One region of the Pseudoalteromonas qingdaonensis genome, then DNA from elsewhere that is predicted to be linked to it. Evidence: predicted binding sites of a transcription regulator. Region 1 holds the regulator's gene; each other region holds the start of a gene.
What was found. The regulator sigma-54, encoded in region 1, starts transcription at its own class of promoters, with help from an activator protein. The targets are predictions, from matches to a motif close to GTTGGCACGNNNNTNGNNT.

Region 1 (10,420 bases):
AGCAGGTGGTCAGCTCCATGTCGGCGGTTTATGAAGAGGTTTTGATTGCCGCCAGTGATGGCACCTTTGCCACGGATATTCGCCCACTGGTGCGCTTAAACTGCTCCGTATTGCTGACCAAGGGTGAACGCCGTGAGCGCGGCGGTGCCGGTGGCGGTGGTCGCACAGATTTTCACTACTTTAAAGAGCTGGTTGAAGGTAAGCCGCGCTGGATGCACTACGCCGAGGATGCGGTGCGCATGGCGCGAGTAAACCTTGAAGCCATAGATGCTCCGGCGGGCACCATGCCCGTGGTATTGGGCGCAGGCTGGCCGGGCGTGCTACTGCATGAAGCGGTAGGTCATGGCCTGGAAGGTGACTTTAACCGTAAAGGGGCGTCGGCCTTTAGCGGTAAATTAGGTCAACAGGTGGCCTCAGAGCTCTGCACCGTGGTTGATGATGGCACCATGGCCGATCGCCGTGGTTCATTGAATATCGACGATGAAGGTACGCCTGCCGGTTATAACGTGCTGATTGAAAAAGGCATTCTGAAGGGCTATATGCAGGATAAGCATAATGCCAAGCTGATGGGTGTGGCGCCTACCGGTAATGGTCGTCGTGAGTCTTATGCACATCTGCCCATGCCGCGCATGACCAACACATATATGCTCGCCGGTGAACATTCACAGGCGGATATTATTGCCTCGGTCGATAAGGGCATCTATGCGCCTAACTTTGGCGGCGGCCAGGTAGACATTACCTCGGGTAAATTCGTATTCTCCGCTTCCGAAGCCTATTTGATCGAAAGCGGTAAGATCACCACGCCGATAAAGGGTGCAACCCTGATAGGTAACGGCCCTGAGGTTATGAAGCAGATTTCTATGGTTGGCAACGACCTTGAACTTGATAAGGGCGTTGGTGTGTGTGGTAAAGATGGCCAAAGCGTACCGGTTGGCGTGGGTCAGCCGTCGCTGAAAATTGATCAGCTTACCGTGGGCGGTACCGCCTAAGCGTATTGAGTATTAAAAAAGGCAGCCACGGCTGCCTTTTTGCGTTTTAGAGCCAAGCCCTAAAGCATTAAGTCTTTAAGAATTTGGAATAGCTCTTTAAAGGCCTTGCCTGGTTTTTCATCTTTCACTTCTTTCGCTGCCTGGCGAATAAGCTGGCGCATGCGCTGGCGTTCCAATTGCGGGTAGGTCTCCAGCAAGGGATTAAGACCAGCGTCGCCCTGGGCGATTAGATCATCACGAGTTTGCTCGATATGATTGATGATCACGTCTTTTTGGTTGTTCTTATTGGTGATAATAGCCATTGCCTGGTTAATGTCTTCGACATTGGTGGTGCTGCGCAGGGTTTTGGCAATATAGTTTAAGTGTCGACGGTAGGCGTCCTTTTTATCCTTTAAACGATCGGCCAATTCCATCGCAGCTTCCAAGTCGGGGCTAAGCGGCAGCTTCTCTCGTTGTTTTTTCGATAGATTGGCAATCTCTATGCCTAGCTCATGGTATTCCATGGCGTCGCGCTTAAGCTCGCTTTTAGATACGTAAATAATCTCTTCTTCGGGTTGCGGTTTTTTGGCCATACTGGTCTCGAATAATGCACTTTGTCGTTATTATACCAATTCGTTTGGCTAAGTGGTCGGAAAATTGCGCAGATAAAATCGCTACAACAACGTCTGCAATGCAGAAACAAACAACAAAGCGTAACTGACGCTAAATTAGTGTGAGGCTTTGTGGTAGGCTAGGGTCATTAGATTCAAGAGCGAAACGAATTATGCAAGAAAACGAATCTGCGGCGATTTACCAGCAAATCGACGAAGTAAAAGATGCCGTCAGTGAAGTCTTAGAGCAGGCCAAAAAGCTCGGTGCTACGGCGGCCGAAGCAGCCATGTCGAGCACTAGCGGCTTGTCGGTGAGCACCCGTTTGGGCGAAGTCGAGACCATCGAATTTAACCAAGATGGTGGCTTAGGTGTCAGTGTTTATGTGGGCAACAAAAAAGGTTCGGCATCAACCGCTGACCTCAGTCCACAAGCCTTGCGTTCTGTGGTGGAAAAAGCCATTGAAATTGCCAAATACACTTCGGAAGACCCTTGTAATGGCTTGGCCGATGCTGAGTTGTTGGAAATGAGCCCGCCGGATCTGGATCTTTACCATCCTTGGCAGGTAACGCCGGAGCAAGGTATTGAAATTTGTCAGGAAGCGGAGCACGCGGCGCTAAACTTCGACCCGCGCATAGTGAATTCCGATGGCGCCAGCTTTAGCAGCCACCAAGGTCTGCGCGTATATGGTAACAGTCATGGCATGCTGGCCGGTTTCCCGCGCACCCGTCATAGCATCAGCACCATGGTGATAGGTCAGGAAGGGGAGCAAATGCAACGCGACTCGGCCTACACCATAGCCCGTGAGCAAGGCGGTTTAAAGGCGGCCAGCGAAGTGGGCCTGGAAGCGGCCAGCGAAACCCTGGCGCGATTAAATAGCCAAAAGCTGGGCACCATGAAGGTACCGGTGATTTTCCGTGCCGATGTCGCTAACTCCTTGTTTGGCCACCTGGTAGGAGCCATTGGTGGTGGCGCCCTGTATCGCAAATCCAGCTTCTTGCTTGATAGCCTAAATACTAAGGTGTTCAGCGATATAGTTAATATTAGTGAGCGCCCGCACTTGCTTAAAGGCTTTGCCTCGTCACCCTTTGATTCGGAAGGGGTAAAAACTCAGGACCGTGAAATTATTCACAGCGGTGAGCTAAAAACCTATCTTCTGGCCAGCTATGCGGCGCGCAAAATGGGCATGACGGCAACAGGTCACGCCGGTGGCATTCATAACTGGCTGGTGGAACAAACGCACCAGGATTTAAAGGCGCTACTGAAGCAGATGGGTCGTGGTTTATTGGTGACCGAGCTGATGGGCCAAGGTGTTAATACAGTGACAGGTGATTACTCCCGCGGTGCCGCTGGTTTCTGGGTTGAAAATGGTGAAATTCAGTATCCGGTGAGTGAAATTACCATAGCCGGTAACCTGAAAGACATGTTTAAGGGCATAGTCGGCATAGGTGGTGACATCGACCCGCGCGGTGGTGTGCTTACCGGCTCAGTGTTGATTGAGCAAATGCAGATAGCCGGCGAGTAATCCTCGTTGCTGTAGCAAATAATTGCAAAGCGCCTGATGGGCGCTTTTTTTCATTTTGTGCTTTACCTTAACTTAAGTTGAGGTTTTAAAGTCTTTCCTAAATTAAAAAATGAAAACTAAATTAGGAGAGAGTGATGCACTTAGAGCATGTGAATTTAGTGGTCACGGATATCAATGATTCGCTGCGTTTTTATCGCGCCGCCTTCCCGCACTGGCAGGTACGCAGCAAGGGCGAAGGTACCTGGTCCGGTAAACCGCGCAATTGGCTGCACTTTGGCGATGACTACCACTACATTGCCCTGAACGATAACGGCGAGGGTGAAAATCGTGACTTGGAAGGACATCAACCCGGCTTGGCGCATTTCGCCTATGTCACTCAGGATATCGATGGGGTGATAGAGCCTTGCAGCATGCGGGGTTCGCTATAGCTAAAGATGGGATAGATAATCCCTATCGTCGCAATGTCTATTTTATCGACCCTGCGGGTTTTGAGGTGGAGTTTGTGCAATACCTGACGGATATTCCTGAGCTGCGTAATAATGAATTTTGACTGTGCCTTTTCATATTTAGAACTTGTCGTGGTGACGACGGCACCTTAGGGGTGGTTTACGCCAACCACCCCTAAGAACCCCAAGGCGCCCCAACATTGCACTTTTTCCTCAGCGCGTTACGAGAAATGAAGGTAACCCACATGCACAGTGCGGTCCCCCTCCTCGCAGAGCTCGTCGCCTTCAAGCGGCAGGAGTGAAATTGTTCACTCCTGTATTTCCGCTTTCAGCCATGTCCCGAGCATGTTTTCGCCAGCGTCGTGCTGGCGATTACGCTTCTCGTAACGCGTTTCGGGTACAATGTAAGGGGATCAGGCTGATACACTGGTGTTTACTTTTAGTCCAGCTTTTTCTGTGGGGGTTGGTGCTCTGCGCCGACATGGTGCCAGACGATTCCCCTTTCGTCGGCCTTTTTCGGCAATATGCTCCTGCATTGCTCTACTACCGCCATCCATGGCGGCAAAGACCGACTTACAAGCATGGCGGTAAAGGCCGAGCGGCTAGATCAAGAACCAGGTAGCGGTGCCGAGGAAGGCGAAGATACCGACTATATCTGTGACCGTGGTAAGAACTACATTGCCGGCCAGGGCCGGGTCTATATCCATGCGTTTTAACACTAATGGGATCACTGCACCGGCGATACCGGCGGCCAATAGGTTCATAAACATGGCAAAGGCGATCACCAGGCCTATGGTGAGATCCCATTTCCACAGGGCAATGGCGCTGCCTATAAGTATCGCCCACAGTACGCCGTTCAAGGCACCGATGGCCAGCTCCTTGGTCAGTAGGAACTTTTGGTTGGTCTCATTGATATGGCCTAATGCCAGTCCACGAATAACCAAGGTCAGAGTTTGCGAGCCGGCAACGCCACCCATGGACGGCACTATGCCATTAAGTACGGCTAAGAAGGGTAAAATACCCAGGGTGGTTTCGAAAAAGCTGGCAACAAAGGCTGCCAACATGGCGGTAAGCAGGTTTACACCCAGCCAGATCGAGCGTCGCTTGGTACTTTTCACAACCGGCGCAAAGGTATCTTCTTCATCGTCAAGACCGGCCAGGCTTAACATGCTGTGCTCGGCACTTTCACGGATAACGTCAACGATATCATCAATGGTGATACGACCGAGCAGATGGGCCTGATCATCCACTACTGGGGCTGAGATCCAGTTATGACGTTCGAACAGCTGTGCTACTTCTGACTCGTCCATGCTAATGGGAATGACTTCGCATTCTTCGTCCATTACCTCACGCACTATGGCGTCAGGCATATTGGTTAGCAAGGCGGTCAGTGGCAATGAGCCCAAAAAGCAGTTGTCTTTATCGACCACATAGAGCTCATCCGTGCCCTCGGGCAGCTCGCCTTTTAGGCGCAGGTAACGCAATACGACATCGATGGAAACGTCGGGGCGAATGGTCACGGTATCCGTGTTCATCAAGGCCCCGGCCGAGCGCTCCTGATAAGACAGCGCCGTGGTTGCCCTGTCTCTATCTTGGCTGTCCATCGCCTCGATTACGTCTTTATAAACGGGCTCCGGCAGGCTTCGTAGTACTTCACCGAGATCATCGTCGTCCATGTCCTCGGTCGCCGCGGCAATATGCTCCGGCTCCATGCGCGCAATAATGCTAAGACGTACGTCTTCAGACAGCTCTTCGAGTACGTCACCCTGAACGTCGGGATCGACTAAGGCCCAAAGCTTGGAGCGGGTTTTATGCGGCGATGATTCGAGTAAAAGGGCGGTGTCGCAGGGCGCTGTTTTTGCTAGAAGCCGACGTACATGAACAAATTGGCCGCTATTGAGTGCTTCAGTGATCTCTTGAAGTGGTTGCAGCGGATTTTCTTGTTCATAGGCTTCAGGCATAGGCATCCCTTGTCGATAAAAATGGAAGAAACGCACTGATAAGCGAGCACTTACAAGCGCTTAGTAAGTTTACCTTAACTCAGACTAAGATACCAAAGGTAAATGAGGGGTTATTCTTGTTCGTGAAACTTTTCTGCGATTAACTTCCCAATGGCGGCGAGCGCACCTTCTTCGTCGCTGCCCTCGCACACCACTTTGACTTCTTTACCTTGGCCGCTTTCGAGCAAGAGTAAGGCGAGGACGCTGTCGGCCTCGGCGCTTTTCTCCCCCTGGTACAGGGTGATCTTAGCATCAAAGTTCATTGCCAATTGTGCCAGCTGTGAGGCGGCACGGGCGTGCAACCCCAGCTTGTTTTGAATAACAAAGGTGGCTTCCATCAAGTCTAACCCTCCTGCTCGCGGTGGCGAATTTTCACGTTAGGGTGGGTGTCCATAAAGCGCTCGCCCAGAGTTTGCGCCAGATACACGGAGCGGTGCTGACCACCGGTGCAGCCTATGGCTATGGTCAGATAGCTGCGATTATTGCGCTCTAAGTGTGGCAACCAGGTTTGCATAAAGGTTTGAATTTGCCAGGTAAATTTTTGTACTATGCCTTGACTGGCAAGATAGTCTTTGACCGGTTGGTCGAGGCCGGTTAAGGGCTTAAGCTCCGGCTCCCAATGTGGGTTAGGTAAAAAGCGGGCATCGAATACATAGTCGGCATTTTTTGGTATGCCGTGTTTAAAACCAAAAGACTCGAAGGTAATAAGCAGTTGCTTGTCTTTTTTACCCAATACCTTTTCACGTATCGTCTCGGCCAACTGGTGCACACTTAACTCACTGGTGTCTATGATAAAGTTGGCATGAGTGATCAATACATCCAGTAGTTTTTTTTCTTCGCGTATGGCCAAGTCCAGGGGCAGGTTTTGCATCGACAAGGGGTGCAGGCGCCGGGTTTCCGAGAAACGTTTGATCAGGGTCTGCTCGTCACTGTCTAGGTAAAAGAGTGTCGGTTGTGAAAACTCTGGTAGGTAACCGAGTAAATCGCTGAATTCTTGTTCTTCTTTAGGAAGGTTGCGAACGTCGATACTGACGGCAATTTTATCGTAATTGTCGGACACGCTGCGCACTAGGGAGGGCAATAGGTTGACTGGGATATTATCGACACAGTAGTAGCCGAGATCTTCAAGTACATGCAGGGCGACGGATTTACCCGAACCGGAGCGCCCACTGACAATAATTAAATCCACTTATCCACTCCTTGCCGAGCCAGATGCTGGCATTAAAGTTAAACACTCGAACTTATCAATCGGGCTTTTCAGCCGTACATTCAGCCGAACTTTCCGTGTCGCGCCTTATACAACCATTAACTGGTACAGTTCCTGGTCGCTGGTGACCGATCTTAGCTGCTTACATAATTGTTTATCTTTAAGTTTATCAGCAATTTTCGCCAAGGTCTTGAGATGTTGTTCGCATTGATCGCCTGGTACAAGCAGCGCCACAAAAATATCCACGGGGCGATTGTCGATGGCGTCAAAATTGATTGCTTCACGACTGGTGACAATAATGGCTAGGGTGTTCTCTATGCCTTCAAGGCGACCGTGTGGAATAGCCACCCCTTTTCCTATGCCAGTGCTGCCAAGCTTTTCACGAGCCAGAAGGGAGTCCAGTATGGCTTGCTCACTGAGGTGGGGGATATGTTGGTGTGCTACCTGAGAGAGGTATTCCAACATTCTTTTTTTGCTATTAAAAAGGACCGCAGCCTTGCTGCAGTCCTTGGAAAAAAGTAAATCTAAGCTCATTTTAATGACGAGACAATTTCTCTTTATGTTTGATTACCTGGCGGTCTAATTTGTCAATTAAGCCATCGATCGCCGCGTACATATCCTGATGCTCTGCGGTGGCAAACAGTTCGCCGCCGTTTACATGAAGAGTTGCTTCTGCTTTTTGGTTCAATTTCTCGATATCGAGAATAACATGCACATTATTAATGTGGTCAAAGTGACGCTCTAATTTGGCAAATTTACTATTTACATAGTTGCGAAGAGAGTCTGTGATTTCTACATGACGACCGGTAAGATTTAATTGCATAAGCATTTTCCTTCTTGTCTAACGTCTATATCAAGCTTTTACGTTGATTTGACGGTGGTATGGCCAACGATTCACGATATTTTGCAATCGTCCGTCGAGCCACTTTGATTCCTTGCTCTGCTAGTATGTCGGTAATCTTGCTATCGCTTAACGGTTTTACAGGATTTTCCGCGGCTACTAGCTTTTTGATCAATGCTCTAATCGCTGTGGATGAGCATTCACCTCCATTCTCGGTATTCACATGGCTGGAGAAAAAGTACTTTAACTCAAAGATCCCACGTGGCGTGTGCATGTATTTTTGTGTGGTAACACGAGAGATAGTCGACTCGTGCATTTCCACCATTTCTGCAACGTCGTTAAGGACCATTGGCTTCATTGCTTCTTCGCCATGTTCAAAGAATGCCTGTTGTTGCTGCACAATGCAATTAGTTACTTTAAGTAAGGTGTCATTGCGTTGCTCCAGGCTCTTTATAAACCATTTTGCCTCTTGCAAGTGAGAGCGAATAAATTGGCTGTCACTTTGTGATTTGCAGTTGCGACCCAGGGATGCGTAGTGATCGTTCACACGTATCTTCGGCATGCTATCGGGGTTTAATTCCACCTTCCAGCGACCCTTGACCTTCTTCACCGATACATCCGGGATCACATACTCCGACTCTTCGCGTACTATGGTCGCGGCGGGCTTGGGATTCAGGCTGTGTATCAGTGTCATCACCTCTTTTAACTGCGCTTCTTTAAGCTTAGTCTTTTTCATTAAGGTGCGGTAGTCACGGTTACCAAGCAAATCAATATAGTTACAAACTACCTCTTTCGTCTCGTTAAGCCAAGGGGTTTGAGATGAAAATTGATTGAGCTGGATCAACAAGCCCTCTTGTAGTGAGCGAGCGCCAATACCTATAGGATCAAACATTTGAACTCGCTTAAGCACGGCCTCTATTTCGTCGAGTTCAATCTCTTCTTCCAGCTCATCATGGTTGATGCTGTCGAGCAAGTCCTCGGTGCTAACGGTAAGTAAGCCGTTGTCGTCGATGGCTTCGATAATCGCGGTGGCAATGGCTTCATCTATGGCGCTAAAAGGGGTGAGGCGTAATTGCCACATCAGGTAGTCGTGCAGGGTTTCCGTGGTTTCGCCTTGATAAATAGACTCATCATCTGGCATGGGCCCAGATGAAGCGACCGGTGCGGCACTGATATACTCGTCCCAGGATACATCCATGGGCAGATCATCGCTGATCGAGTCATTGTTGAGGGCATCGCCGCTTTCAACTTCGTCCTGATTGCTTGTGCTGTTTTGGGTGTCACTATCACTGTCAGCCGCCGAGTTTTTATCGCGCGGCAGGTCGTTATCGCCGTAATGCTCTTCTTCGATTTCGAGCAAGGGGTTGGCATCAAGTGCTTCTTGAATTTCTTGTTGGAGATCCAAAGTACTGAGCTGCAACAGGCGGATAGCCTGCTGCAATTGGGGGGTCATTGTTAATTGCTGGCCTAGGCGCAGCTGTAATGATTGCCTCATGTACTCTAACAATCCTTTTGTAATTAAAGTCTAAACTGCTCACCTAAATATACATCGCGTACGGTTTGATCTGCTAATACCTGTTGGGGAGTTCCTGATGCGATTAGCTCGCCATGGGAGACGATATAGGCAGTTTCACATACATCTAATGTTTCGCGCACATTGTGGTCGGTGATAAGGACGCCGATGCCACGGTTGCGGAGGTGTTCAATGATTTTCTTAATATCTAGCACCGAAATAGGGTCAACACCAGCAAAAGGTTCGTCGAGCAGAATAAATTTCGGGTTAGCGGCTAAGGCGCGAGCAATTTCCACGCGACGACGTTCGCCGCCGGAAAGCGCCATGCCTAAGGAGTCGCGAATATGCTGAATATTAAACTCGTCCAGCAGGCCTTCAAGCTCGCGCTCGCGGCCGCTTTTATCCAGATCCTTACGGGTTTCCAAAATGGCCATCAGGTTCTGATAAACGGTCAATTTACGGAAAATCGAAGACTCTTGCGGCAAATAACCTATGCCTAAACGGGCGCGAGAATGCATGGGCAGCAGGGTGATATCCTGTTCGTCTATGCTGATCACCCCTTTGTCGCTTGGCACCAGGCCAACGATCATATAGAAGGTGGTGGTTTTACCGGCGCCGTTAGGGCCAAGCAGGCCGACTATGCTGCCAGCTTTGACTTCCAGGCCCACATCCTTGACCACTTCACGGCCCTTATAGCTTTTTGCCAGCTTTTGCGCCTTCAGCGTGGTCATGGTTGTTCCTTCTCTTCTTGCTCATCATTTTGCGGTGTGAGCGTGGTTCTTACGCGAGTGCTCGAATCTTTATCTTTTTCGGCACTGATCAGCTGCTTGTTTATATCATAGCTGATTGTCTCGGCGATTATCTGTTGATCGGCCATGGCTATTTTTGCAGTGCCGGAAATCTGCAGCATTTGCGTAGCTACATCGTAGCGGATTTCCTTGGCAGAAGCGGTGATTTGCGTACCATCTTCCATGGTTTCGCTGTAGATGGCTGGGTTGCCGGTGGCAATCAGCAACTGCTTGTTATCACCTAACTCAGGGCGACGGTGGGCCTCAAGGCGATCCGCCTTGATTTCTCGTTGACCATGAACAATGTGTACATTTTTATCAAAAATGGTGATATTTTCTTTGATCAGCGCCTGCTGTTTATCGGCGTCGATCTGTACTTCCGTCACCGTGCTCGGTTGTTCCGCCCAGGCATTTACAGCCCCAATTCCGAACCCCAAACCTATGATTAATGCTTTGAATTTACTGGTCATAATATACCGTTCGCGTATGTTTTATTAGTTCCACTATCTCTGTATTGATATCC
Region 2 (10,420 bases), on a different contig from region 1:
CCGCATACACATCGGCAAATTCGGCGCGGGACTCTTTAAAGCCCGTGGTGTTAACGTTAGCAATGTTGTTCGCGGTAACGTCCAAGTCTTTCTGGGCTGCAGCAAGCCCGGTTAATGCGATATTGAAACTCATGTTTCACCTCTTCGGTTAGTGCCTAACGGCGCAGCTGTTACACAGAAATTTCCGCTACCTCAGACAGTCGCACCGCGCCTTCTTTGGTATTGACGATAATTCCATTTGCGCCATTGATATTGACGCTCTCAATATTCTTAAAGGTTGCCAGGGACAAGGCGCTGTACTCGCCATTAATGCTGCCCTCGGCGACAATTTGATACTCACCCGGCGGGAAGGGTTGACCATCGGCGTCAAGACCGTCCCACTCAAAGCGGATAGCACCGGCACTTTGCGCACCTAAATCCACGGTATCGATAATTTGTCCGCTGCTATCTTTGATAGTCAGGGTCAGATTATCCACCGCCTCAGGTGCCAATACCGTACCCTTACTGACTTCACCACTGTTAAGCTCTATGCTGTCTGACTCCAGCAGCGCCTTCTTGCCAACCAAGGTAGAAGCCTGCAAGGCAGAGTTCGAGGTCATGGATGCCGCTAAGGACTCAAAGTTTTCATTGAGTTTGGAGATCCCCTCAGCCATGGTGAAGCTGGTCATTTGCGCAATCATCTGGTCGTTATCCGCCGGTTTACTCGGGTCCTGATAAGACAATTGCTGAGTCAGCAAGCTGAAAAAGTCCGCTTGCGTTAACTCATCATTTTTTTCCTCTGTTTTGGGCTGGTTGCCGTTCCAATATAGCGACCCTAAACCCGAGGTTGATTGCACATCATTACTCATGCTCTATCCTCACTTTACCCGCGACCAAGCTGTAATGTTTTAGTAAGCATTTGCTTGGCCGAATCGGCGATTTGCACATTGGTCTGATAGGAACGCGAGGCAGAAATCATATTGGCCATCTCTTCCACCACATTGACATTGGGTTTGTAGATATAGCCTTTGGCATCCGCCATGGGGTGATTGGGATTGTATTCGACCTGCAATGGCTTATCGCTTTGCACTACACCCAAGACCTTCACGCCTACAGACTCTCCATGCTCTTTACCCAGAGCTTGCTGCAACTGGGCAGCAAACACAGGTTGGCGAGCACGGTAGGTTTGTTCCACTGAGGAGCTCACCGAGTTGGCATTCGCAAGGTTACTGGCGGTGGTATTGAGGCGCACGTTCTGTGCACTCATCGCCGAGCCGGCAACATCAAAAACGTTAAATAAACTCATGGTTATGCTCCTTGACCGCCTAGCGCTTTCTTAAGACCTAAAATCTTGCTGGTCATAAAACTTAGGCTGGCCTGATACTCTATGGCGTTCTGTGTATACAAGTTCCGTTCCACTTGCACATCAACAGAGTTACCATCACCTGTATCTGATTGATTTTGAACACGATATTTAGCTACACCCAAATTCATTTGTGTGCTTGCGTGGAGGTGTTCCGGGTGTGTGGTAGTGAGTCGGTTGCCGCTTAGCTGCCCACTTTTTGCCGCTTTTAGGGCGCTGGCAAAGTCTATGTCTTTGGCCTTGTATCCTGGGGTATCTGCATTGGCAATATTTGACGCCAGGAGTTCGGCGCGCTGCGAACGTATAAGCATAGCCTGGGGATGCACCCCAAACGCTTTATCAAAACTGATAGCCATAGCCTCTCCAAATTTTTGACTGTGGAAAAGGCTACAGCAATTCTTATACCAGAGATTTTAACTGATTGTTTTTAAACGTTTTTTTGGTAGATGATACCGGGGTTACAACGCACCATGGTGAAGTCGTTGCTCAGTCCTGTCATGGACTCGCTGGCGCCGAGCAGGAGGTAGCCGCCGGGATTCAGTGCCTGGGAAAATTGGGCAATGATTTTTGCCTTGATCTCGGGAGCGAAGTAAATCAGCACATTGCGGCAAAAGATAATGTCGAACTTGCCCAGTAAGGCATAAGAATCAAGCAGATTAAGATGGCGAAAGTTGACCATGCGCTTGATATTGTCGTTAACCCGGGCCATGCCGTTATCGCTTTCGGTAAAAAACTTACGGCGGCGCTCAGCGCTCAGCCCTCGAGCTAAGGCCAGGGCGTCATATTCACCTTTTTTACACACCTCCAGCATACTGTTAGAGATATCGGTGCCAACAATTTGTACATTACCTCTTAGCGCACCGGGGCGGCTTTGCTGGTATTCAGCCAAAGTCATGGCGATAGAATAAGGTTCCTGACCGGAAGAGCTGGCGGCGGACCAGATCTTAAGTGGTCGCCCTAAGCCTGAAAACTCGGGTAATAACCGATTTTTCAGTAACTCAAACGGGTATTGATCGCGAAACCACAAGGTTTCGTTGGTGGTCATGGCATCGACCACGGCGGCACGAAGTTGCCGCTCATGCACATTTAAGGTTTTTTGCACCAGTTGCGACAGGGTATCGACACCAAAACGCGCCATCAAGGGTGCTAATCGGCTTTTAACCAAATACTGCTTGTTGTCGCCAAGCACTATGCCGCATTGCTGCTCTAAAAAGGCGCGAAACTGATTATATTCGTTAAGCTGTAAATGCTTATTTTCCAATCTACGACTCACTTAGTGGTGATTAATTAGTATAAGTGACACAAGCCTTAGCCGTTATGCACCCATTTTTTCACCGCACTCGCCAACTCGTCCGGATTAAATTTAGCGATAAAGTCATCGGCTCCCACCTTCTCAATCATGGCTTGATTGAACACCCCGCTAAGCGAGGTGTGTAAAACCACGTGCATGGGCGCGAGCTTAGGATCCGCTTTTATCTCAGCAGTTAAAGTGTAGCCATCCATTTCCGGCATTTCCACATCGGAGATCAACAGCGCCACTCGCTCGGTTATATGGTTTTGACACTCAAGTTCGGCTATTTCCTTTAAGCGTATCAAGGCTTCCTTACCGTTTTTAGCCAGCTCGGTTTGCACCCCTAGCGGTTCCAGCGCTCTCTTTACCTGGTTGCGTGCTACCGCCGAATCATCGGCGATAAAGATGATGCGATCGCCAATATCCCGTTGCATTTCGCCATCTTCGGCAATGCCCTGACTGACTTCGGTATTGACCGGGTTTATCTCGGCCAGGATCTTTTCAACATCAAGGATCTCCACCAGCTCCTGCTCTATCTCGGTAACGGCGGTCAAATAGGAATAGCGACCAGCCCCCGAAGGCGGCGGCATGATTTTTTCCCAATTCATATTAACGATGCGCTCGACACCCCCGACCAAAAATCCCTGCACCGAACGGTTGTACTCTGTGATAATAACAAAGCTATCCTGGGTATCTGTGATCGCCGGGCCACCCACGGCCATCGACAGATCAATCACGGAAATGGTTTGCCCGCGAATATGGGCAACACCGCGAATATAAGGGTTACTCTTGGGCATTTTAGTCAACGCAGGACATTGCAGTACTTCACGCACCTTAAACACATTAATACCGAAGCGCTGACGCCCTTTAAGTTTGAATAACAAAAGTTCGAGGCGATTTTGCCCCACCAGCTGGGTGCGTTGATTGACAGAGTCTAAAATACCAGCCATCGGGGTTCTCCTAGCTTTGACTTAAAATGACAGATTTGCGCCTGTATGCGCTAGATAGGAACGCTTTTTGCTTCGAATAGGTCATATCAGCATAATTACGTTAGCGCGTCTGCTATTTGACGCCCTGTATTTATACCCTGTTTTGTGCAATAAGCATAGTCGAAAGGCCCTTAGCATGTTCAAAAAAATCATCTTTATTCATGGCTTATGGCTGCTGAACGCTCTATTTTCAAGTCCTTTTTCCGAGGCAAAAACGCCCCTTGGCGATGACTATAGTCGTGAGCGCTTACAAACCATAGCAGAGCAACATATTATCGCCTTGGCACAGATTAAGCCGCAGCAAGAGCTGCAAGTACAGGCCATAGACCTGGATGCACGTATCGGCGAGCGCTACTGCGCTCAGCCACCAGAACTCTCCACCGCCAGCGAGCCTCCTTTCAACCGTCAGGTGACGGTGCAGCTAAAATGTCCGGCACCAGCACTGTGGACCCAATACGTGCATGTGCGCATCGACAAACTCTCCCCCATAGTGGTGGCCAACAGTCATATTGCCCGTGGTCAGATCATCACGGCCACGGATGTCAGCACCGAGCTAAGACCTCAGCATTTTGTTCGCGCCCGCTATGTGGAAGCGCCGGAGTTAGTGATAGGCAGTCGCAGTAAACGCACCATACGCCAAGGCTTGCCTATTAACCTCAGTCAGCTGTGCATGGTGTGTAAGGGCGATAGCGTAACTATCATCGCAAAAATCAATGGCTTAACCATTAAAACCGTGGGCGAAGCCCTAGAGGATGGTGGCTTGGGCGAGAATATCCGGGTTCGCAACCGCAAATCAGGACGCCTGCTCAGCGCTCAAGTCACAGCGGTTGAAACCGTTGCAGTGAATATCTAAATTATATGCTAAAGTAATGGCGTAAATGGCCGATAAATATCCAAAGGTCAGTTTAGCTCAGGTATAAGACATGGTTAATCAAGTAAATAAGAGCCAGCAAGGCGCGGTGTATAATAGCCCGCAACAAAAAATCGAGCAGCAAAAATCGGCGCAATCTCAGGCCTCTGGCGCTGCCGCTAAAGCCGATGTCAAAGCCGCGAGCGATTCTGTGAGTCTCACTCCACAGGCAAGACAAATGCGTTCATTGCAAGAAAAGGCCGAGCGTTCTTCGGGATTCGATGAACAGAAGGTTGCCGAGCTGAAGAAGGCCATCGCCGCAGGTAAATACCAGATCGACAACGAAAAGCTGGCGAAGAATATCGCCGCATTCGAGTTTGATGTGTATGGCTGATTCGGCACTCATCCTGGCTCTAAAACAACAGCAAAGCAGCCTAAATGAGCTGCTGGCTTTGCTCAATGACGAGCTTACCGCCATTGCTGGGCGCAGCGGCACCGACTTAAAAGCCCTCACCCCAATCAAGGCGCAAGCGCTAACCCAAATCCACAAACAAGACCAACATATTGCTCAGTTACTGACTCACCAAGGTGAACGAGATGAGCAAGAACAAGCGTTGATCGACAAGGCTCGGGAACTCCTTGCCCAGTGCCAAAAGCAAAATCAAATCAATGCCCAAGCAGCCCACCAGGCACAATTAAGCGTTAAGCAGCTAAAAGATATCCTCATAGGCGCGCCCAGCTCCATTACCTACGCCGCCGACGGCGCCATTGACCGCAGCGACAATAAACTAGTACGTAACCTTAAAGCCTAATTTTGTAGGTCGGTGCAGTGGGCGAGGCTTTAGCCTTGCAAGTCGGTGCTCTGCGCCGACAATGAGACTGGGTTATCTTTTGTCGGGCTTATCGGCAATGTGCTCCTGCATTGCTCTATTGTCGGCCTAAAAGGCCGACAATGATGGCGGCAAAGCCCGAGCTACAGCCATCCACTCTAGTAGTAGCTGACCTTTTTAACCTTGCGCGGCTTGGTCTCATTTATATAAAGATCGTAAACCCGCTTCATATCCAGCTCCAGCTCGGTAGCATAACTGTCGCCAACCACATAACTGCGCATCACCTTGGCACCACGGATCACCCCTTGCACCTTGGCCTCAAGCTGATCATCGGTGGCAATCGCTTGAGCAAGCTGGGTGTGTCCGCTTAACTGCTGACCATATACCTGCTCCGCCAGCTCGCGATAGGCCTCTATCTTGGATGCCTTCATCGCCATCAGGGATTTTTGCTCGGCGGTTTCACCCGGTTGCGGTGCTATGGGTGCATAACCCACAGCTTGTAACACAGGGTAACTGTCCGGCTTTGTGATGCCATACTCAACATGTTTATCGAACATTGAGCTACAACCTGTGGCGCCTATCACCAACCCTAGAATTATGCCCACTTGACGCAGCATCTTGCTCTCCACTTCCACGACTAAAAATGATTGCCTTAAGTATGCACAAAAAATGCCAAAAAAGCGTGTGCTAGATTAACCTGGTATGTTCTTTGCTGGCTTTAACCCAAGTAAGATCCGACGACAGACTTTTATGCGATACCCAGCTTTTCTATGCGCCCTGCTATTTTCTGCCTACAGCCAGTATGCAGCGGCTCAATGGCTACAAACCACAGGGGTTGCACCCCTGGCCGGACAAAGCAGCGCCGAGGCGCGCCAACAAGCCATTAATGATGCCATTACTCAGGCATTACAATACTCTGGGATTTCGCTTTCGAGCGTGCAGACCCTAAGCCAGGGAGTGTTAACGCAAGATAGCTTAACGATACAGAGCCATGGCCAGGTGCAGCAAATCCATGTGCTTGAAGAGCAACAACAAAACGGCATGTTGAGCGTGACCTTGCAGCTCGATATACAAGCAGATGCCGAAATCCAGCAATGCCAGCAAAGCGGCTTGCGCAATCATTTTGCCCTGACCCAAGCCGGATTTGCCAATCCGCAGCAAGCCCGCTATGGTCAAATATTTGACATTCCACGAGCCTTTAGCAAGCAGCTCTTTGCACTAATGAGTCAGGCAGATTTGAATGTGCACCCGACTCCCTATTTTAAAGACCCCCTGCATGTGGCGCCCTTTTTTTCACAGCAATACGACTATGATGAGCAGCTTATCGATTATGTAGGTAATGCCAGCAATAGCCAGTTTGTACTGCTCTCACACATCACGGATGTTTCCTTAGGGCAGCAGCTCAACAGCAAGTATGCATTTTGGGCCGATGACAGCTTTGAGCGCTTTTTTAACGTGGAATTTATACTGTTTGATGCCCTGAGCTTTGAAAAAATCTGGCAGCAGGCCTATCACACTCAGGCACCCTGGGATTTTGATAAAACCACTCTGGTCGATGTGCACAGCGGCACCTTTTGGCAAAGCCAGTATGGCCGCGGTATCAGTGCCCTTAGCCAGCAAGTTATGTATGACCTTAATCAGGCGCTGCAATGCTTGCCAAGCAAGGGGCAAATTAAACATATCGAGGATCAACAGCTCATTATTAATCTTGGCAAAGACAACGGCTTGAACTTGGGACAAGAGCTCACCCTGGCCCATCACAACCAGGCAATCACCTATGAGGGTAAGCATTTGCCGCGCCAGATCACCACCCTTTATCGGGTCAAAATCACTCAGCTATACCAGCACAGCGCCGTTGCCAGCAATGTCTCAAAAAGGCCGCTGCAGAATATTCAGCTCAATGATCTGGTGATCATAAATTGAAGCAGAAAAATGACAGAGCAAACCATCCAAAAAAGCGATTAACTTAATCACATTAAACCATTTTAATGATTAAAATCATTTTGGCATACTGGGCTCATTGATTAGATAAGGATTAAAACCAATGAGCCAATTTAAAAACAGCACAGGCCTGCGCGTCCCCGACGTTACCTTCGCCATTCGTGACAATGAGCAATGGCAAAAGCGCACCAGCGAGGATATTTTTGCTGGCAAAACCGTGATCGTTTTCGCCCTGCCCGGCGCCTTTACGCCAACCTGTTCGTCCACCCATTTGCCCCGCTATAACGAATTAGCCGCGGTGTTTAAACAAAATGGTGTCGATGACATAGTTTGTGTTTCGGTAAATGACACCTTTGTTATGAATGCCTGGGCGCAACACCAGGAGGCGGGCAACATCACCCTGCTACCCGACGGCAACGGCGAATTTACCGATGGCATGGGCTTGTTGGTGGATAAAAACGACCTTGGTTTTGGCAAGCGCAGCTGGCGTTATTCCATGCTGGTTAAAGATGGCGTGATTGAGAAAATGTTTATTGAAGCAGATGTGCCCGGCGACCCCTTTGAGGTGTCCGATGCCGATACCATGCTGGAGTACATCAACCCGCAGCAGGTAAAACCTCAACCGGTCAGCCTGTTTAGCAAACCCGGCTGCCCTTTTTGCACTAAGGCAAAGAATCTGCTGACAGAGAAAGGCCTGGCGTTTGAAGAAATCACCCTAGGTAACAGCGTGTCGCTCACCAGCCTTAAGGCCATCACAGGTCGTGAAACCGTGCCGCAAGTCTTTATTGGTGGCGAGCATATAGGTGGCAGTGACGATTTGGCCGCTTATTTCGCAGCACAATAAGATGGCGGCCCCTGCAGGAATCGAACCTGCAACTACCCCTTAGGAGGGGGTTGTTATATCCATTTAACTAAGGGGCCTAGAAGCCGTTTAGAACTGGGCTTGATTATAAGGCTAGGTGCTTGATAATCAAGCCCATTTGTTATCGATTAACGACCTAAACCGTCACGATAGCTGGCTGGGTACATGCCTTCGACAACAAAGTGTGGAATAAAACCTTTACCAGAGGCGATCACTACCCTGTCCTTGCTGCCAAAGATGCGGGCATTGACTATGACACCTCGGTCAGTATAGGTCAGGGTTCCTGAGAGGATATAGTCCACCGCTTGATGTTGTGCCAACTCGGCAAAGTCACGTGAATAGGCCAGATCCCCCTGCTGAGTGACGCGGATATCACCGGTGGCCTTAAAGTCCACAACCTGTAATCCAAACTCCTGCAACTCAGTGATCATGCTTTCTGCCAACTGGTTACCCAGCAAGTTGGTGCGCTTTAGCGATGAGTCCAACTCCACAAAGCTGGCCACGGCAACACGCCCTGAAGCGATATTAACATTAAGGTTTTCAATCAGACGCATGGAAAGTTGCTCTGCATAATCACCGATCAGCTTATGAGTTGAGCGTGGACGATAGGCAGAAAAAGGCGGTGTCCATGGCAGACTTGATTGAGCTGGCTCACTGGCATGTGTTTTTACATTGCCCTCAGTGTAAAGGCGAGTAAGCTCATAACCATGATGATGATGGGTACGGGCGCTGCGATGGCTGCTGGAGTGACCCACAGAATGCCCATGATGTACTCTGGTTACCTGCTTTCCTTCGTAAATATCTCGGGTTTGATGGTCATCACCATGGTGATGGTGCGCACACCCAGACAAGGTAGAAAGAGAGAGCGCCGACACAGCAAGAAAAACCCAAGTTCGCATACTATAACTTCCTTAATAATAAATACTTAGCTTGGGTGCTATCGGCCTACTCTGGGCTTTCTTTAGTTAATTTTTCAATAAAGTACCATTATTTTCCTGCTGACTTTGCAGTAACGCTAACACCCGATTTCGGGGCAGTAAGGTTTGGCCGCTGGCCACCACAGTACGGCTTTGCACACCCACAATACGGGCATTAACCAAAACTCCATCTTGGTGTCGAGTCAAGGTGCCGGTCAGTATATATTGCGCTGCCGTGGCATTTTCCAGCTCCAGATAATCACGGCTCAAAGCAAAATCCCCTTGGGGCGTGACGCGAATATGCTGGGTCAGCTTAAAGTCGATCACCGGCACACGCAGTTGGTGAAATTCGTGCATAAAGGACTCGGCCACATGGTTACCCAGCAGGCTGCCCTGATTTAAATCGCTGTCAACATAAGCAAAGGTAGTAACAGCCAGCGCCGTTGTTGTCGATACTTGCTCGAGATTGGCGGCGAGATCATGGGCCAACCCCTGAATATAAGCGTTAATGGTTTTGTTCCCCACAACTAGATGTGGCTGCGGGTAATAGGCGCGATTACCCTGAAAAAAGGCATCGTCCACATCGAGCCTGCGGTTCACCTCGCCCCCTTTAAGCTCCACCTGAGCGCTTGCCTCATCTGTGTTCGGTGCATCATGCTGCTGGGCACACCCAGCCAGTGCAGCCAAGGCCAAAATAAGTGCTAGCTTGTTCATTTTTCTCTCCTATTCACTAGGGTCTGTTTATCTTTGCGGTTTACTTTATGTTCAATCTAAGCGCATTCTGATGAATATAATCACTGATTTATGTGGTCAAATTCATCCATGAAGCTTGGTTACATCGCGCATCCATGCGCTCACCTCGCTAAGCTGCGAAGCATTGCTTCGGTCTTGCTCGCCTATGTTCATAGCGAGTAACACAGAGCAGGATGCGTTTAGATGAACCCGTAGGGCAGCGCTTGTAGCGCATTTCTACTGTGTTGTTACATGTTCATGTAGAATAACTACACCACACATGTGCCGCCTTGTATAAATACACTACAAACTGCTGCAGAAACGAACAACAAAGGTCAACAGACCCTAGTATTCTTCTCTGTAAATCTGGCCGTGGCGCAGTATGCTTTTTTGCTCGGGCCAGAACACATTTGCGGGGAGATAATCCGTTGCCGCTGCCACCACTTGCTGGGTGTCGAGTTTGATCAGCCGCGCATTCACCACATAGCCGTCTTGTTGGCGCAACAGGGTGCCGGTTAGGTAATAATCTAGGTTATGGCGCTGCGTTAAACGCATCACATCGCGACTAAGCATCTTATCCTGCTCCATCTGCATATAGATGCTGTCACTTTGCTTATACTCGACCACCTCAAAACCAGCCTGAGCCATCAAGGTGATAAAGCCATC
Region 3 (10,420 bases), on a different contig from region 1:
TTGTTCGGCTCAACCAGGGCGAAGGATTTTACATTGTCTCTGTCTATACCACTGCTGCCCGGCGGCAAATGTTGCAGTGGGCGCACCTGCTGGCTCTTGAGATCATAAACAAAGGCACCGTTTGTAGTGCCGATAAACACATAGTGCTGGTATTGCAGAAATACCCGCACCAGGGCGTTGTTTTCGTTTTCGCTGCCGCCCACTTTAAATAAGCTGGTAATGGCACCGCTTTGCGGGTTGAGCATGGCAACATCGCCGCCACGGCCAAGCAGCATCTTGTTGTCATCGAGAGAGAGCATGGAAAACACTGCGGTGGCAAAGTCAGGGTCAAGCTCCTCAGGCGGTGCTACCACTCTTTCCAGCACTCCCTTGCCGTTATGGTAACGATACAGGCCATTAAGAATGGATGAGGTCCAAATTTGCCCTTGTTTATCCATATGCAAGGCATCGATTAAGGCGTCATCAAGCTCGCCCTTTTCATCGCTGATAATTTTTACTTGATAGCCGTCATATTTATTTAAACCGCTTTCGGTGGCCAGCCACAGGTAGCCCTGATGGTCGATAAGCATATTACCGACATAGCTTTGCGACAACCCCTCACTGGGCGACAAACGCTGCACCTTGGCGCTGACGTTCGCGGTGACAACCAAAAAAAAGCTCAATAATAACAGCCAGCAATTACGCATCGACCGCTCCCGGATAGCAATAGGCCAACACATCACGACCCTGATGACGATAACTTTGCAAGCGCGACGCCAGGTGCTCGGGCAAACTAGCCACTGCGGCAAAACCCAGCTGCTCATAAAAAGGACGCAGATGCTGGTAGATAAAACTATAGATGGGACCTGGTAACTCACCGCAGATCTGACGTATTAAGGTGGCGGCCAAACCTTGACGGCGATAATCGGCCTCCACAAACACGCCACATAAAAAATGTTGTTCTTCAACAAGACTGACTCTGGCTGCCGCCACTATGTCATTGTCGCAACGCACTACCCAAAGCTGGTCTTGCTTGTTGGCACGACCTCGGGCGCCGACCCTATCATAAAACTTGTTCACCAAAGGGGTGGCAAGAGCGGGTACGCGTTGCGCCACAGGGGGGGTCATCGCGATGCACTCATCATCGCTAAAAAATGCTCAAATTGCTGTTTTAGGTAGCCTTGCTCCGAAATCGGACGCATATTGATGGCTTCATAGACCTTATCTCGGGCATTTTTGCCACGGAGAATTTGATACGCCCAAAACGAGGCTTCATAGTCCAATTGAATTCGGTACTTCTCTTCTCGCGTAAGAAGGCAAAGATTGACACTCATAGCTGCAACACAATTTAATAACTGACGGAGCCTATACTATAACAGATAGCACCCAGGGTGTATGGGGGCGCTGCTAAGTCAAGGCTAGTATTTCTACCCCAGTTTACCTAAAATGGAAAACACCATCACATAAATTTAACAGTGTGATTACTAAAATAATGATAATCACCACTTCCTGATCCCGCTAATTTTTTCTTCAAGGTCGTGGTGTTACGTCAACAGGTATTTATGCAACACATTTTTACCTTAGTGCTGCCGCGATTGCTGCTATTGACGCTATTTTGCGCTTTAGGCACCGCCTACGGAGCAAGCAACAGCACTAAGATGACCTTTAATAGACCGATGGACACCGCCCAAGCGCGCTTTGTCATCGAGCTGATGACGCGCGCTTATAGCCAACTTGGCTATGAGCTTGAGCTTATTGACTTCGACCATCCAAAGGCCTTAGCGGCGGCAGATAAGGGCGAGCTTGACGGCCAGCTAGGGCGCATCGCCAATATAGAAACCCGCTACGAGAACCTGGTGCGGGTCGACTTCCCCTTGTTTAAGTTTGAGCTTTTTATGCTCACCGGTTGTCACTACTGCAGCCTGCAGGAGCTCGCTCGAGTCGCGATTCGCAATGGTTACCCGGTCACCGAGCAATACCTGCATCAAAATAATTTCAGTGGCCAAATAATTAAACTGGAAAGTGTGGCGGCGCAGCTGAACCTCTTAGCCCAGAGTCAGGTTGAAGCCGTGGTGCTGCTTGATTTCCACCTCAAGCAAGGCTACCTAAATCGCGCCGAGCAGCCTTTTATCCGCCATCATCTGCAAAACTATTACAGTTACCATTACCTGCATAAGCGCCATGAGGATAAAATTCCTAAGCTTTTGGCAATATTGCAGGAATTAGAAACAAGTGGTGTGGTGGCGCAGCTGCGTAAAAAGCACGGATTGAAATCGGGCTTTGCCCTGTAGGCCGGGGTTTGCCGCCATGGATGGCGGTAGTAGAACAATGCAGGAACACATTGCGAAAACCCCGACAAAGGTGCAGATTCACACCACAAATACATGCCACATTGTTGGCCTAAAAGGCCGACAAATAGCAAACGAACTTAGAGATCCAGCTCGCCCTGCTCCATGGATGGCGGTTGTTTACCTTGCTCTTGTTGGCGCGCTAAGAAACGCTTATAACGCTGTTGGCACAGCAGATTGACATGACGCTTTTGCTCATCGCTGAGCTGGTTCCAGTGAAACCGCTCTTCTCGCGACCGGTAGCAACCAAGACAATAACCGCGACTATTGACCTGGCAGATCCCCTTGCAGGGGCTATCGATGGAGAATATTTCAAGCTGTAGCATAGGCACTTCAAAGCATAAACCTTATCTCTAACGTTAATGCCTGAGGCGCCTAATTACCAGTGAAAGTTAGCCGAGGTTATCCATTTCTTCTTTGCGTAAAACCGGCTTGGCGTAAATAGCAGTAACCAGGTCGCGTAGATGCTCAGGAATGGCTTCCATACGCTTGGCAAAGGCCTTCACATCCTCGGATTCTGAGTCAACCACGGCATTGGCGTGCTGGGCGGCAATGTAGTTGCCCGGATGCAGATAGAAGGACTCAACAATCTGCTTATCTATGGTTTTGGCTAAATCTTCCGGGGTGCTGCAGTCACAGCTTATGGGCTGACCAAAGGCTAAATGCACATGACCCTTGTCGCTGGTAAAGCCCTCGACAATGCTTTCTATATCTTCACCCGCCGACTTTACATACTCGCCATGGTGCTTTTTATGATACAGCTCTTTGGCTTTAGCCAGAGCGCAAGGTTCGTACTGATACGAGATAGAAACCGGCACGATTTTAAGCTCGCGCACATATTCGGCAAACTCTTTCTTTTGCTTGCGGCCATTAAGCTGCAACATTTTTAACAGCGCCGGATCGGTTTGATCGAAACCGTCTTTAGTGCGCCCTTCGCGCTGGGCAATCCAAATGCTGTGCCCTTCAATCAAGGAATCGTAAATATAGGCCGACAACTGAGTAAGCGCCTTTAGCATCTCCTTTGGAGCTTTGGCCGAGCGCTTAACGATAAAGCTCTTGTTTAAGCGCATAAGCTCAGTGATATAAGGAATTTGCAGCAGGTTATCACCTATGGCGATACGCACCGTATTCATATCGTGCTGATGCAGACCAAAGTTCACTAAGGCCGGGTCAAGGACGATATCGCGGTGGTTTGAGATAAACAAATAGGCCTGGTTTTTATCCAGCTTATCAAGGCCGGAAAAGGTCACCTTGGTCGTGGTGTTATTGACTATCTGCTCAAGATAGCGCACCACTTCAAGCTGCACTTGCTGCACAGAGTTAACCTGTCCCCACTTGCGCTTTAGCTGCTGGCGCACCAGAGGCCGCGAAATAAGACGTATTGATGCCAACCAAGCAGGCAAATTATGCTTAGCAATAAGATCGACAAAGGCATTATCGGCCACCAGCCGAGCCACGGATGCCGCCACTTCATCATCATTGTAAGGTCTTATATCTGCATACTTATCCACGGTGCTCACCTTTTTACTGCAGGCAAAAAAACGGCGCTCATTGTATCGCGCCCTTTATTTATTCGCTAAGTTTATCAACTCTTACCAGTGAGAGCGACCGAATTTTAGTCATGAAAAATACAGAAATACACAAGCCGAAATGCCGACAATACCCCCTTGCTAAAAATCACTGATTAAGTCCATCTATGTCCTCCAAGGCGGTCAAAATTGAACAATGTTGCGCCGGGGCGCTACTGCCGCAGCATTGCTCGGCCAGTTGCGACAGCGAGGCATGAAAGCGCTGTAACTCGGCGATGCGCTCGGCCACCAGATCACGCTTTTTCAGGGTTAAGTCTTTTACTTCCTGACAGCTGTGCTCGGCCTTTTCAAAGTTTATCTTTAACAGCTCGGCAATTTCTTCCAGGCTAAAACCGACATCCTTGGCACGACGAATAAAATGCAATTGCGCCATGTGCGTGCGTCCATATTGACGATAGCCACTGGCGCTGCGCTGCGGCGCGCTCAACAGCCCTTGCTGCTCGTAATAACGCAGTGCATCCGTACTCATGCCCACCTGTTTGGCCAACTCACCTATACGCATCTGCACTCCTCCCAAAATACTCTTACTTAGCAAGCATTATAAACCTTAGAGTAAACACCAAGGTCAAGGATTAATTTTGCGCTAAACGCCGGTCCATGAAAGACTAGGGTTATTAGCTTATTCGGAGGAATCATAATGAAAATCGTCATGTTAGACGCCGACACCCTAGGCGAAAATTCACTGGCACCGGTTGCCGCTTTAGGAGAATTTCACAGTCACTCTCTGACATCAGCAGAGGATGTGGTGACACGCTGCGCCGATGCCGAAGTAGTGATCACCAACAAGGTGCAACTGGGCGCCGAGCAGCTTAAGGCCTTACCTAAGTTGAAACTTATCTGTGTTGCCGCCACTGGCACCAATAACATAGATATTGCTGCCGCTAAGGAGCATGGCATTGCTGTGTGCAATGTTGCCGGCTATTCCACCGCCAGCGTAGTGCAGCATACCTTTACCCTGATCTCCTTGCTGCTTAATAACCTGCACAGGTATATAGGTGACTGTCGCCAAGGCGCCTGGCAACAAAGCGAGATGTTTTGCCGCCTTGATTATGATATTGCCGAGCTGGCAGGTAAAAAACTTGCCATTATCGGCCATGGTGAGCTCGGCCAGGCCCTGGCCAAGGTAGCCCATGCCTTTGATATGCAGGTGCTTATTGCCGAGCGTCGCGGCCAAGCCCCGCGCCCCGGGCGCATCAACTTTGAACAAGCGCTGGCGCAGGCGGATATCGTCAGCATTCACTGCCCACTTAACGCCGAGACAGAGCAGTTAATAAATCGCGACACCCTGGCCTTAATGCAACCCACCGCCGTCTTAGTCAACACCGCCCGTGGCCCTATTATCAATGAAGCGGATCTGGCCGCAGCCTTGGCCGATGGCACTATCAAGGGTGCTGCTTTAGATGTGCTCAGTGAAGAGCCAGCCAAGCCTGAAAATCCTTTAGTTCGCTATCAGGGCGATAACCTGCTGCTCACACCGCATATAGCCTGGGCATCAAAACAGGCCAGAGACAGACTTATCCACCAGCTGGCCTTAAATATTCGCGCCTATACCGATGGTGAAGTTCGCAATCGGGTTGGTTAAATTCACCAACTCTTTTGCAATAATGCCAAAGAAATTGAAAGGCTAAGTTGTAACCAATTGAAAAATATAAAGTAAAAGTTTTGGCATTGAACTTGATTATTCAATGCCAACTAGATAACAAAAATTGGATAAAACAATGAAAAAAGCACTTCTTTGCGCCCTTGTCGCCCTGCCTCTACTTGGTGGTTGTATCGTTTCAGTAAATGACGGTGAAGCCGACGCCCATTGGTCATCAAGCGATTGGCAAAAACAACAGCGCCAAAATCGCGACTATATTGCCCACCTTGATTTAGGTAACAGCGCTGCTGTGATCAAAGAAACCCTGGGCACACCGGATTTCAGTGAGTCCTTTGCTCATCAGGGACAAGAGTATCAGGTGCTGTTTTATGCCACGCAAAGCGTTAAGTCCGATGGCAAGATCAGCAAAGACGAATGTACGCCCCTGGTGTTTAAGGCCGGTCAGTTGATAAGCATTGGTGATAGCGCCTATCAGGCACTGGTCGGTAAACTATAAAGAAATCAGGCCGCGAGGGTGAGAGTCCGCGCGGCCTTTTTTTAACTGTGGAAAACGGCGCCGTTACGCCCTGCTTTTTTGGCCTGATACATGCCCTTATCGGCATTTTCTATCAGCGCCATTTCGCAGCTGTCGTTATTGTCGCCATTAAAGGTGGTAGCACCTATGCTGATGGTAATGTGCTCAGCTATAGGCGAGTCAATATGGGGAATATTAAGCTCGCGGATCACTCTGCAGAGCTTATTGGCCAAGGCCATGGCCGTGTCTTCCTCACTGCCGGGTAAAACCGCAACAAACTCTTCACCGCCGTAACGGGCGATAAAATCACTGCCGCGTTGACAATTATTGACTAGGGCCGAAGCCACTTTTTTCAAACATTCATCACCCTTTTGATGGCCGTAATTGTCGTTGTAACGCTTAAAGTAGTCGATATCGATCAATAGTACAGACAAAGGCAGTCCAGCACGCACGCTGCGGCGCCATTCTCGGGCAAAGTGTTCGTCGAAGTAACGGCGGTTGGGGATTTCTGTTAAGCCATCTATGCTGGCCAGCATTTCCAGAAGATCATTTTTTTGTTTGATGGTCAGCTGGTTCTTCACTCGGGCACGAACAATGGCACTACCAAAGGGCTTGGTAATATAGTCCATGGCGCCAAGCTCAAGGCCCTTGGCCTCATCGCCACTGGAATCATTAGCAGAAATAATAATAACGGGGATGGGCTGAGTTCTGTCATCATGTTTAAGCTGTTTCAGTGCCTCGTAGCCATCCATGCCCGGCATCATGATATCAAGTAAGATTAAATCGACACTATTGTCCTCAAGCCAAGCAAACATGGCCTCGGCATCATTCACACAATGCACCTGATACTGAGGTGTAAGGGTTTTGGTTAAAATCACTTGGTTTAATTCATCATCGTCGACAATGAGAATTTTTGCTGACTTCATGAGCCTTCCTGTTTGCTTCACCTTGCTCAGCAATCCGTTCCATTCAGAGCCGTTGCTAAGCTGTATTTGTTATTTGTTTAGCGCACCTTTGCTACCAGTTTAGACCGAGTTGCCGATCTTTACTTGCTATTTTCACGGTAGATTTTGTTACCAAGGTGGTTTTTTGTACCTATATAGCATACCAAAAGACCGTCAGGCATGGCACAACTATGGAGCTAACCATACCTGATCAGTGGGTAAAAGCAATGCGTACAGCGCCTATAATAAACGCTGTACTGCATTGTTCGCTATAGATTTTCTTCCGCGAAGGAGGCCAGACGACTGCGCACTACGCCATTGAGGTTGATAGTAGCGCTGCCCTCAAAGTGCTTAAAGCGCTCTACTATATAGGTTAGACCCGAGGTCAGCGGCGTTAAATAGCTGCTGTCGATTTGCGCCAGGTTACCGGAGCAAATCAGCTTAGTACCAGCACCACAGCGGGTGATAATGGTTTTAAGCTGAGACGCCGTTAAGTTCTGACTTTCATCCAAAAGTACCACGGCATTTTGAATGCTGCGTCCGCGCATAAAGTTGACCGACTTAAACTGGATATTAGCCTTTTCCATTATATAGTTACGGCTGGAAATCGGGTTTTCATCGCCCTTATGTAACACCTCCAAAGAATCTGTGATCGCCGCCAACCAGGGCGCCATCTTTTCTTCTTCGGTACCCGGCAGGAAACCGATAGACTCGGCAATTTCCGGAGTGTTACGGGTGACAATCAGCTTGTCGTACACACCCTTTTCGATGATCATCTCCAGGGCGCAGGCCAAGGCCAAAATGGTTTTACCGCAACCCGCCGGGCCGGTCAGCAACACCAGCTCAATGTCCGGGTCGAGCAAAGCATCCATAGCCATACCCTGATAGATATTTTTCGGTTTTACACCCCAGGCATTACGCGACATCAGGCGCTCAACGCCCAGATCTTTTAAGGTGATATGGGTGTCGTCGTACTGCACCACTCGAGCGGCAAAGTGGCCGGTTTCATCAAGCAGATATTCATTGGCAAACACATCCGGCACCAGCTCGCGAGACACATGATGCAAGGCATCACGCCCTTGCTGCTCGGTTTCACACTCGCCAACCTGCTGCCAAAAGTCCCCAGGCACCTTTTTATAACCCGAGGTTAAAAGCGCCACATCATCAATTAGCTGATCAGTGCGATAGTCCTCAACATAATGCAGCCCGGCGCCCTTGGCCTTAAGGCGCATATTGATGTCCTTGGTGACCAGCACCACCTTGGCATCACTGTATTGTTTTTGCAGATACACGGCACAGTTGATAATGCGATGGTCGTTTTCATTGCCTGGCAAGCCGGAAATACTGTCGGCAAACAGGTGATCATTAACTATGATCAGCTTGCCGCGCGGCAGCTCAGACGAACGCTTATCGTCCGGCAATAATACCCCTTTAAGCATTTGCTCTGGGGTGGCATCACGCAACACTTCATCTAAGGCTCGAATGGCAACACGGGCATCACGACTGACATCCCGTTTACGGTCCTTAATATGGTCGAGCTCTTCGAGTACCGTCATCGGAATGACGACGTCATGTTCTTGGAAGCAGAGGAATGCAAGGGGGTCGTGAAGTAATACGTTGGTGTCGAGCACATACATTTTACTGCTTTTAACGAGGCGGTCTTTATCCATAGCGCGTTCCTAATTTATCTTTATTATATCTGCACCTTTACAACTACACTAACAAGGTGGTTATGCCTTAAGGGCATACTTCAAGTTTAGTCTATGGTCTTAAAAAGACGCTTTTATGACGGCAAAAAAGTATAGAAAAAGTGGTGTTTTACATTTGCAAAAAGCGCCTTCTTTTGCTGCTGTATATAATATAAACAAGCGCCACACTATTTATCAGTTTTCAGGTGATAATCACCAAGTTGCGCGCTAATATAGCCGCCTTTTTTTGCTTGGGCCGCCATGGTCCGAGCCTAGATAACCCAAAGTCGAGATTGAGCACGTAATGAATTTTTCCTTAGGTCAACGTTGGATCAGTGATACCGAGTCAGATTTAGGACTAGGTACCGTAGTTGCATTGGAAGGACGCCAAGTTAACATCTTATTCCCTGCCAGCGGCGAAAGCCGAGTGTATGCCCAGGCCGAAGCACCGGTGACCCGAGTGCTATTTAATCCCGGTGATGTGATCCGCAGTGCCGATGAGTGGGAGCTCACTGTCAGCGAAGTGATTGAACAAGATGGCCTGTATACCTATAAGGGCACGCGCGTCGATAATGAAGAGCTAACCGAGCTCAAGGAAACCTTTCTTGACCATTTTATTAAGTTCAATAAGCCGCAGGACCGCCTTTTTGCCGGCCAAATCGACCGTTTCGACCGCTATACCCTGCGTTACAACACCTGGCAGCACCGCTTTCACCGCGACCAATCGCCACTAAAGGGGCTTATCGGCCAGCGCGCCAGTCTGATTGAACACCAGTTGCACATTGCCCGCGAAGTCGGCCAACGTTTCGCCCCGCGCGTGTTACTAAGCGATGAGGTGGGTCTGGGTAAAACCATAGAAGCGGGGATGATCTTACATCAGCAATTGCTAACCGGTCGTGCCGCCCGCGTGCTTATCGTGGTACCAGAAAACCTGCAACACCAGTGGTTGGTGGAAATGCTGCGCCGCTTTAATCTGAAATTTGCCATTTTCGACGAAGAGCGCTGTGCCGAGGCCTTTGCCGACAGCGCCAATGTGTTTGAAACCGAGCAGCTGGTGCTGACCAGCCTGGAGTTTCTAACCAAGAAAAAACGCTGGTTCGAGCAAGCCACTTTGGCCGATTGGGATCTGCTGGTGGTGGACGAAGCACATCACCTTAGCTGGTCGGTGGACAAGCCAAGTACAGAATACCTGCGCATTGAAGAGCTTAGCCAGGACATCGCCGGTCTTATTTTGCTAACTGCGACCCCGGATCAACTTGGCCACCAAAGCCACTTTGCCCGTTTGAAATTACTCGACCCGGATCGTTTCTATGACTATGACGCCTTTGTTGATCAGGAGCGCCATTATCAAGAGATAGCCGATGCCGCCAACAGCATTTTGCAGGAGCAGGCACTCAGCGGTGAGCAACAGCAAGTGCTTGTTAACCTGCTTGGCAGCCAAGGGGAAGTCCTGCTGGCACAATTCAGCGCCGGAGAGACCCAGGCCAAGGAACAGATACTAGATCAGCTGCTGGACAGACACGGTACCGGACGCATCTTGTTCCGCAACAGCCGCAGTGGCATCAGTGGTTACCCGCAGCGCCTTCTGCACAGCTACCCCATGGCCATGCCAAGCCAGTATAAAACGGCCATGAATGTTATGGGCAGCCTGGGCAATGGTAGCCCTATCGAGCTTAGCGCCATTCGCGCCCTGTTCCCGGAAAAAATCTTCCAGGAATTCGAAGGTGAAAATGCCAGCTGGACTCAGTTTGACCCGCG

Region 2: the regulator sigma-54 is predicted to act here: its motif matches at 3,638-3,656, upstream of flgA (flagellar basal body P-ring formation chaperone FlgA).
Region 3: the regulator sigma-54 is predicted to act here: its motif matches at 5,578-5,596, upstream of WCN91_RS00820 (DUF3192 domain-containing protein).

The regions. Positions count from the first base shown of each region.
Region 1 covers NZ_JBCGCU010000005.1:109,989-120,408, reverse strand. The annotation lists gene tldD (metalloprotease TldD) at 1-989, shown strand, start outside; gene yjgA (ribosome biogenesis factor YjgA) at 1,049-1,561, opposite strand; gene pmbA (metalloprotease PmbA) at 1,753-3,102, shown strand; partial or broken gene WCN91_RS06405 (VOC family protein) at 3,237-3,652, shown strand; gene mgtE (magnesium transporter) at 4,151-5,509, opposite strand; gene WCN91_RS06395 (HPr family phosphocarrier protein) at 5,620-5,886, opposite strand; gene rapZ (RNase adapter RapZ) at 5,892-6,737, opposite strand; gene ptsN (PTS IIA-like nitrogen regulatory protein PtsN) at 6,843-7,289, opposite strand; gene hpf (ribosome hibernation promoting factor) at 7,291-7,578, opposite strand; gene WCN91_RS06375 (RNA polymerase factor sigma-54) at 7,604-9,091, opposite strand; gene lptB (LPS export ABC transporter ATP-binding protein) at 9,115-9,840, opposite strand; gene lptA (lipopolysaccharide transport periplasmic protein LptA) at 9,837-10,367, opposite strand; gene lptC (LPS export ABC transporter periplasmic protein LptC) at 10,357-10,420, opposite strand, start outside.
Region 2 covers NZ_JBCGCU010000022.1:11,633-22,052, forward strand. The annotation lists gene flgE (flagellar hook protein FlgE) at 1-133, opposite strand, end outside; gene WCN91_RS14405 (flagellar hook assembly protein FlgD) at 171-848, opposite strand; gene flgC (flagellar basal body rod protein FlgC) at 863-1,285, opposite strand; gene flgB (flagellar basal body rod protein FlgB) at 1,288-1,698, opposite strand; gene WCN91_RS14420 (CheR family methyltransferase) at 1,770-2,603, opposite strand; gene WCN91_RS14425 (chemotaxis protein) at 2,651-3,583, opposite strand; gene flgA (flagellar basal body P-ring formation chaperone FlgA) at 3,759-4,475, shown strand; gene flgM (flagellar biosynthesis anti-sigma factor FlgM) at 4,546-4,866, shown strand; gene flgN (flagellar export chaperone FlgN) at 4,859-5,284, shown strand; gene WCN91_RS14445 (LPP20 family lipoprotein) at 5,461-5,919, opposite strand; gene WCN91_RS14450 (flagellar assembly protein T N-terminal domain-containing protein) at 6,053-7,225, shown strand; gene WCN91_RS14455 (glutathione peroxidase) at 7,347-8,087, shown strand; tRNA gene WCN91_RS14460 (tRNA-Arg) at 8,090-8,164, opposite strand; gene WCN91_RS14465 (FlgO family outer membrane protein) at 8,234-9,004, opposite strand; gene WCN91_RS14470 (FlgO family outer membrane protein) at 9,071-9,736, opposite strand; gene WCN91_RS14475 (FlgO family outer membrane protein) at 10,100-10,420, opposite strand, start outside.
Region 3 covers NZ_JBCGCU010000001.1:173,942-184,361, forward strand. The annotation lists gene WCN91_RS00780 (EAL domain-containing protein) at 1-686, opposite strand, end outside; gene WCN91_RS00785 (GNAT family N-acetyltransferase) at 679-1,107, opposite strand; gene WCN91_RS00790 (DUF3283 family protein) at 1,104-1,313, opposite strand; gene WCN91_RS00795 (substrate-binding periplasmic protein) at 1,542-2,270, shown strand; gene WCN91_RS00800 (DUF1289 domain-containing protein) at 2,408-2,653, opposite strand; gene WCN91_RS00805 (lysophospholipid acyltransferase family protein) at 2,720-3,838, opposite strand; gene zntR (Zn(2+)-responsive transcriptional regulator) at 4,005-4,418, opposite strand; gene WCN91_RS00815 (D-2-hydroxyacid dehydrogenase) at 4,554-5,498, shown strand; gene WCN91_RS00820 (DUF3192 domain-containing protein) at 5,635-6,012, shown strand; gene WCN91_RS00825 (diguanylate cyclase) at 6,054-6,956, opposite strand; gene WCN91_RS00830 (PhoH family protein) at 7,244-8,644, opposite strand; gene WCN91_RS00835 (hypothetical protein) at 8,760-8,894, shown strand; gene rapA (RNA polymerase-associated protein RapA) at 8,967-10,420, shown strand, end outside.